Accumulibacter sp.: one gene and its partner. The protein of the gene in region 1 interacts with the protein of each later gene in a pairwise test. Links are inferred from orthologs where the notes say so. Each region holds a gene or a part of one and is shown in the gene's direction. Other genes may lie near its edges. The genes, in order: V5B60_RS06045 and mrdA.

Region 1 (3,377 bases):
GCCGTCACTCGCCAGCTCGACCATCTTCACCGATGAAGAACTGATGTCCAGCCCAATCAGGGAGCGAGCCTTCGGATTGAATATCGAAAGATCAAGCGTCAAAACTGTACCCCTTGCCCAAAAAACCCTTGAATAATTTACAGTTAGCGTACTTATAGATATTCTACTTTAGATGCTAACAACAACACTGCAGGGTGTAAAGCGATTTCTCCCCGATCTATCCCGGCCTGTCGCGAATCGACAACGATCGGCGCACCGCGGCCGGAGCACGGCCAGACGGGCACGGGCGGGCAGCATCGCGCCGGCAAGCCAGGCCCACCTGCCGTGATGCCACGCTGATCGCAGACGTTCGGGTGGCGTGCGTCCGCACGCCACTCGCCCGGCCCGAAGTTTGGCACGGAACGCCCGGCGCCGCTTGGGCGCAAGAGAACCGCGCGCGCGGCGGCAACCTCGCGGCCGCTACCTTCCAATATAATGTCGGCCTGTGGAAAATCCCTGCCGGAACCTCTCTTGCCTACTGCTCTCCGCTGGCTGCTCTATCCTCTGGTCGTCGTTCTCGGACTTGCCGCAATCGCCGCTGCGATGGTGGCCGTCGTACTGAGCTTGGCTTACCCGAATCTGCCGTCACTCGAAATCCTGACCGACTATCGACCGAAGATCCCCTTGCGTGTGTTCACCGCAGACGGTCATTTGCTTGGCGAGTTCGGCGAGGAACGGCGAGCCGTGGTCAGCATCCAGGACGTGCCTGCCGTCCTGAAGCAGGCCGTGCTTGCCGCCGAGGATGAGCGCTTCTATCAGCACGGGGGTGTCGATACGCTTGGCGTGCTGCGCGCGCTGCATGCCAACCTGGTCGGCGGCGGCAAGCGCCAGGGCGCGTCGACCATTACCCAGCAGGTGGCGCGGAACTTCTTCCTGTCATCGGAGAAGACCTACACGCGCAAGCTCTATGAGGCGCTGCTTTCGTTCAAGATCGAAAGGAACCTGAGCAAGGATCAGATCTTCGAGCTCTACCTCAACCAGATCTTCCTCGGACAGCGGGCCTACGGCTTTGCCGCCGCTGCGCATATCTATTTCGGCAAACAACTGGGCGAACTGACCCTTGCCGAAGCGGCAATGCTCGCCGGGCTCCCTAAGGCGCCGTCCGCCTACAATCCAATCGTCAACCCGCGGCGCGCGCGCATCCGACAGGAGTATGTCCTGCGCCGGATGCGCGACCTGGGGTTCATCAGCGAGGCGCAGCACGACGCCGCCCTGGCGCAGGCGCTGGTACTGCGGCGCGAAAGCAACACCACGCCCATCCACGCCGAATTCGTCACTGAAATGGCCCGCCAGATCGCCGCCGAGAGATTTCCCGATGACGTATACACACGTGGACTGCGTGTCTTTACGACGATCCAAAAGGACGATCAGGAAGCCGCCTATGCCAGCGTGCGCCGGAACATCCTCGATTACGATCGCCGGCACGGATATCGCGGTGCCGAAGCCTACGTCGACCTGGCGGGAATCAAGTCCGACACCGACGAAGCACTGGAGGAACTGCTGCTCGAGTATCAGGAGAGCGAGGACCTGCAACCGGCCATCGTCCTGCAGGCCGACGCCAGGAAGCTGCGGGCCTTCCGTCGCGGCGGCGACGTCATCAGCATTACCGGTGAGGGTCTGAAGTTCGCGGCAAGAATGCTGGACGACCAGGCGCCGCCCAACAAGCGTCTGCGCCGCGGTGCGATCATCCGCGTGCAGACCGACGACAAGGGAAACTGGCGCATCGCCCAGATGCCGGAAGTCGAGGGAGCCTTCCTGGCGGCGGACCCGACGGACGGTGCCATCCGCGCGCTGGTTGGCGGCTTCGACTTCCAACGCAACAAGTTCAACCACGTGACCCAGGCTTGGCGGCAGCCGGGGTCGAGTTTCAAGCCCTTCATCTACTCCGGCGCTCTGGAGCGCGGCTTCACCCCCGCTTCGATCGTCAATGACGAACCGATCAGCTTCCCGGCGACGCTGACCGGCAGCCAGGCCTGGGAACCGAAGAACTACGATGGGCGCTATGAAGGTCCGATGCGGCTGCGCACGGCGCTGGCCAAGTCGAAGAACATGGTCTCGATCCGCGTGCTCCAGGCCAGCGGTGTCCGCTTCATCCAGGACTACATCACCCGCTTCGGCTTTGACGCGAAGAAGCACCCCCCATACCTGACCATGGCGCTCGGCGCAGGCTCGGTCACGCCGTGGGAGATGGTCGCCGCCTATGCCGTGTTCGCCAATGGTGGCTACCGCATCCGGCCGTACATCGTGCGCGAGATTGTCGACGACAAGAAGCAGGTACTGGCGCAAGCCGAGTCAGTCAGCGCAGGTGACGAGAACCTGCGGGCCATCGACCCGCGCAACGCCTACCTGATGGACAGCATGCTGCGTGACGTGACGATCTACGGCACCGCGGCACGTGCTTCGGCAACGTTGAAGCGCCGCGATCTGGCTGGCAAGACGGGAACCACCAACGAGCACGTGGACGCATGGTTCTGCGGCTACCAGCAGACCGTCGTCGCCTGCTCGTGGATCGGTTTCGACCAGCCACGCAACCTCGGCAAGGGCGAGACCGGAGGGACGGCAGCCCTGCCCGCGTGGATCGGCTACATGACGAAAGCGCTGAGCAACACACCCGAGTCCTTCCTGTCGATGCCGGAAGGCATCGTTTCCGTTGCCTCGCCGGATGCTGGCAAGGGTCCGGCACAGGAACTGTTCTACCGGGAGAACGTTCCCGCGCAGATCGAGCCGGAACCACCTGGCGACGACGAACGCGCCGAGGATTGAACGCGGCGGCTGTGAGTGGATCGACGGCGCATCTCGATCGCGCGGCCGCGCGCTAAGCGCAGGGCAACCGCTCCTCGAGGGCGTACAATTCCTCGACCGCTTCACGACGACGAACCAGGTGGGCCTGGTCGCCATCAACCATCACCTCCGCCGCGCGCGGGCGTGAATTGTAGTTCGAACTCATTGACATGCTGTAGGCGCCGGCCGACATGATTGCCAGCAGATCGCCCGCGGCGAGTGCCAGTTCCCGTCCACGGCCGAGAAAGTCACCCGATTCACAGACCGGCCCAACAATCTCCCAGGGCCGGACAGGGCCCGGGCGCGGAATGACGGCAACGATTTCGTGCCAAGCCCCATACAACGCTGGCCGAGCGAGATCGTTCATCGCCGCATCGACGATGGCGAAGCTCTTCGCGTCGCCCGGTTTCAGGTATTCGACACGCGTCAGCAGCACCCCTGCGTTGCCGACCAGGCGCCGCCCGGGTTCGAGGAGAACACGCAGCTTTCGCCCGCGAAGCTCCGCCAGCATCGGCTGCAGGTAATCCCTGACGGCGGGCGGAGCCTCGTTGCGATAA
Region 2 (3,237 bases), 780 kb from region 1 along the record:
GCATCTTCTGCATGCCGCTGGCGGGCGTCGAGAACTTCAGCGAGGTGATGGTTCTCGAGCAGCGGCCGCCGGTTGCCCTGCCCGCGGAAATTGCGCAACCAGGCCGCGAGGCGAAGGCGCTCAAGTCACCGTCGGCACGCAAGAAGCGACTCAGGAGGGAGTAGGCGCATGCAGACCAGCTATCGTTCTTCCGCCCGCATCCTGCTGCCGGTTCGCCCGTGGTTCATCGCCTGCAGTCTGGCTGCGGCGCTGCTGTTGAACCTGCTGCCAACTGCTCCCTGGCCCGGCCTGCCGGACTGGCTGGCGCTCGTTCTGGTCTTCTGGAGCGTCCGCGAGCCGCGCCGTGTCGGGATGGGGCTCGCCTTTCTCTGCGGCATTGCGATGGACGTGGCCGATGCCGGACTGCTGGGGCAGCATGCACTGGCCTATGTCCTGGCGGTCTATGGGGGCGGCTCACTGTCGCGGCGGATCCTCTGGTTCCCGCTCGCGCAGCAGGCGCTGCATGTCCTTCCACTGTTGCTGCTGGTGCCGTTGGTGCAGGTCGCCGTACGCACCGTCGCTGGTGGGGAATTCCCGGGCATCGGCTACCTTCTGGGGCCTCTGCTGGCGACCCTGCTCTGGCCTGTGCTGACCTTCGTTCTCCTGTTGCCACAACATCAGTCCGTCGACCATGATGCCAATCGTCCGCTCTGAGCAACGGCCCGAAGTTCTGCTGCGGTCTCCACGGGGAACCTCCGCAGTACCGGCGCTGCCGCTTCACTGAAGGGGGTACGCGTGCTCGCTCGTCAGTCGCAGCTCGTTGCTCCCGATCGCGAACTCGAGCGCTTCCGTTTTCGCGTCAGCCTCGCAGGTTTTGCCGTCTTTGCCGCTTTCGTCGTCCTCGCTACCCGTCTCTTCCACCTGCAGGTCGTACAGCACGATTACTACTCCACCCGCGCCGAGGACAACCGCATCTCGCTGGTGCCGATCGTTCCCAACCGCGGGGTCATCGTCGATCGCCACGGGACCGTGCTGGCGCGCAACTACTCGGCCTTCACCCTCGAGATCACGCCGTCGCGCGTCGACGACCTCGACGCCACCATCGAAGGTCTGGGCAAGCTGATCGAAATCCTGCCGAAGGACCGGAAGCGCTTCCGCCGGCTGCTCGAGGAGAGCAAGACCTTCGAGAGTCTGCCGATCCGCTCGCGGCTGAGCGAGGAGGAAGTGGCGCGCTTTGCAGCCAACCGCTACCTCTTTCCCGGCGTCGAGGTCAAGGCGCGTCTTTTCCGCCACTATCCCGAGGGTTCGGTCGGTGCCCATGCCATCGGCTACATCAGCCGGATCAACAGGCGCGACCTCGAGATCATCGAGGACAACGAACAGACGAACAATTACAAGGGAACCGACCATATCGGCAAGTCGGGGGTGGAGCAGAAGTACGAGTTCCAGCTGCACGGCGAGACCGGTTACGAACAGGTCGAGATCGACGCCGGCGGTCGCGCCGTGCGCAGCCTGTCGCGCAGCGCTCCGGTGCAGGGCAACAACCTGACCCTGACGCTGGACATCAAGTTGCAGGAGATGGCCGAGAAGGCTTTCGGCGACCGCCGTGGCGCGCTGGTGGCGATCGAGCCGGCGACCGGCGGCATCCTCGCGCTGGTGTCGGTGCCGACCTTCGACCCCAACCTGTTCATCGACGGCATCCGCAGCGACGACTGGGATCAGCTCAACAACTCACCCGACAAGCCCTTGCTCAATCGCGCACTGAATGGTGCCTATCCGCCAGGGTCGACCTTCAAGCCCTTCATGGCGCTGGCGGCGCTGGAGACCGGCAAGCGGACGCCCGGGCAGGCCATCTCCGATCCGGGCGTCTTCAATTTTGGCGGGCATCAGTTCCGTGACGACAAGAAGGGCGGACACGGCATGGTCGACATGCACAAGTCGATCGTCGTCTCCTGCGATACCTACTACTATGTCCTGGCCAATGACATGGGGATCGACGCGATCGCCCGTTTCATGGGCCAACTCGGTTTCGGGCAGCGCACCGGCGTCGACATCGAGGGTGAGTCGCCGGGAGTGCTGCCTTCACCCGAGTGGAAGAAGCGCCGTTTCCGGCGGCCCGAGCAACAAAAGTGGTTTGCCGGCGAAACGATCTCGATCGGCATCGGCCAGGGTTACAATTCCTATACGCCGATCCAGCTGGCGCAGGCCACCGCGACGATCGCCAACAACGGCATCATGTACCGCCCGCATCTGGTCAAGTACATCACCGACAGCCGCACAGGCGAGAAGACGATGATCGAGCCCGAGCCACTGCGCGTCCTGCCCTGGAAGCGGCAGAACGTCGAGGTGATCAAGCGGGCGCTGGTCGGGGTCAATATCGGCGGCACCAGCGCGCGCGCCTTCGCCGGCGCTGGCTACACCTCGGCCGGCAAGACCGGAACGGCGCAGGTTTTCAGCCTCAGGGGTGCCGAGTACAAGGCCTCGCGGCTGAAGCAGGAACTGCGTGACCATGCCCTGTTCATCGCCTACGCGCCCGCCGAGCAACCGAAGATCGCCGTCGCCGTGCTGGTCGAGAACGGTGGCTTTGGCGCCCAGTCGGCGGCACCGATCGCGCGCATGGTTTTCGATTACTACCTGCTCGGCAAGCTGCCGAAGGGGGCTGCGAAGGAAGACGATGTCGAGGGAGACTGACTGATGCCGCAGCTGCTGCAGCGCGCGTGGGTACGCCTCGTCGCGCGCGTCGACGGACCGCTCCTGCTGCTGACGCTGGCGCTGATGGCAACCGGTCTGGCGACGGTCTACAGTGCCACCGCCGACAGCAGCAGCCGCCTTCTCGCGCAAGCGTTGAACATGGCCGTTGGCGTGGCCGTGATGTGGACGGTGGCACAGTTGCCACCGCAGAAGCTGATGCGCTTCGGTGTTCCGCTCTACCTTGCTGGCGTCGTCCTGCTGATCCTCGTCTTCTTCTTCGGCATCAAGGTGAACGGCGCCAGGCGCTGGCTGTCGCTTGGTTTCACGCGCATCCAGCCGGCGGAGGTGCTGAAGATCGCCGTGCCGCTGATGCTCGCCTGGTACTTCCACAAGCACGAGGCGGCACTGAAGGCGCGTCACTACGCAGTCGCCTGCCTGCTGCTGCTGCTTCCCTTCGCGCTGATCGCCAAGCAGCCCGATCTGGGAACGGCGATCCTGGTCGGTGCTGCCGGCTTCTACGTCATCTTCTTCGCCGGTCTGCCGTGGAAAGTGATCATCGGCCTGCTG

The links.
Region 2: the proteins of V5B60_RS06045 (region 1) and mrdA interact in binary tests that used the Escherichia coli proteins (3 or more experiments, as listed by UniProt). The link is inferred for Accumulibacter sp. from one-to-one orthologs.

The regions. Positions count from the first base shown.
Region 1 is NZ_JAZKUG010000001.1:1,386,880-1,390,256, reverse strand. What follows is about bases 79-3,138. They hold V5B60_RS06045 (penicillin-binding protein 1A), read left to right. Parts: upstream 79-474; coding sequence 475-2,802; downstream 2,803-3,138. Other genes in these bases: lysA (diaminopimelate decarboxylase), read right to left, coding at 2,855-3,138; V5B60_RS06050 (pilus assembly protein PilM), read right to left, coding at 79-102. Outside these bases: more of V5B60_RS06050, read right to left, coding at 1-78; more of lysA, read right to left, coding at 3,139-3,377. UniProt on the Escherichia coli protein: Cell wall formation. Synthesis of cross-linked peptidoglycan from the lipid intermediates.
Region 2 is NZ_JAZKUG010000001.1:2,166,611-2,169,847, forward strand. What follows is about bases 303-3,222. They hold mrdA (penicillin-binding protein 2), read left to right. Parts: upstream 303-774; coding sequence 775-2,670; downstream 2,671-3,222. Other genes in these bases: mreD (rod shape-determining protein MreD), read left to right, coding at 303-693; rodA (rod shape-determining protein RodA), read left to right, coding at 2,674-3,222. In the rest of the region: rod shape-determining protein MreC, read left to right, coding at 1-164; more of mreD, read left to right, coding at 169-302; more of rodA, read left to right, coding at 3,223-3,237. UniProt on the Escherichia coli protein: Catalyzes cross-linking of the peptidoglycan cell wall. Responsible for the determination of the rod shape of the cell. Is probably required for lateral peptidoglycan synthesis and maintenance of the correct diameter during lateral and centripetal growth.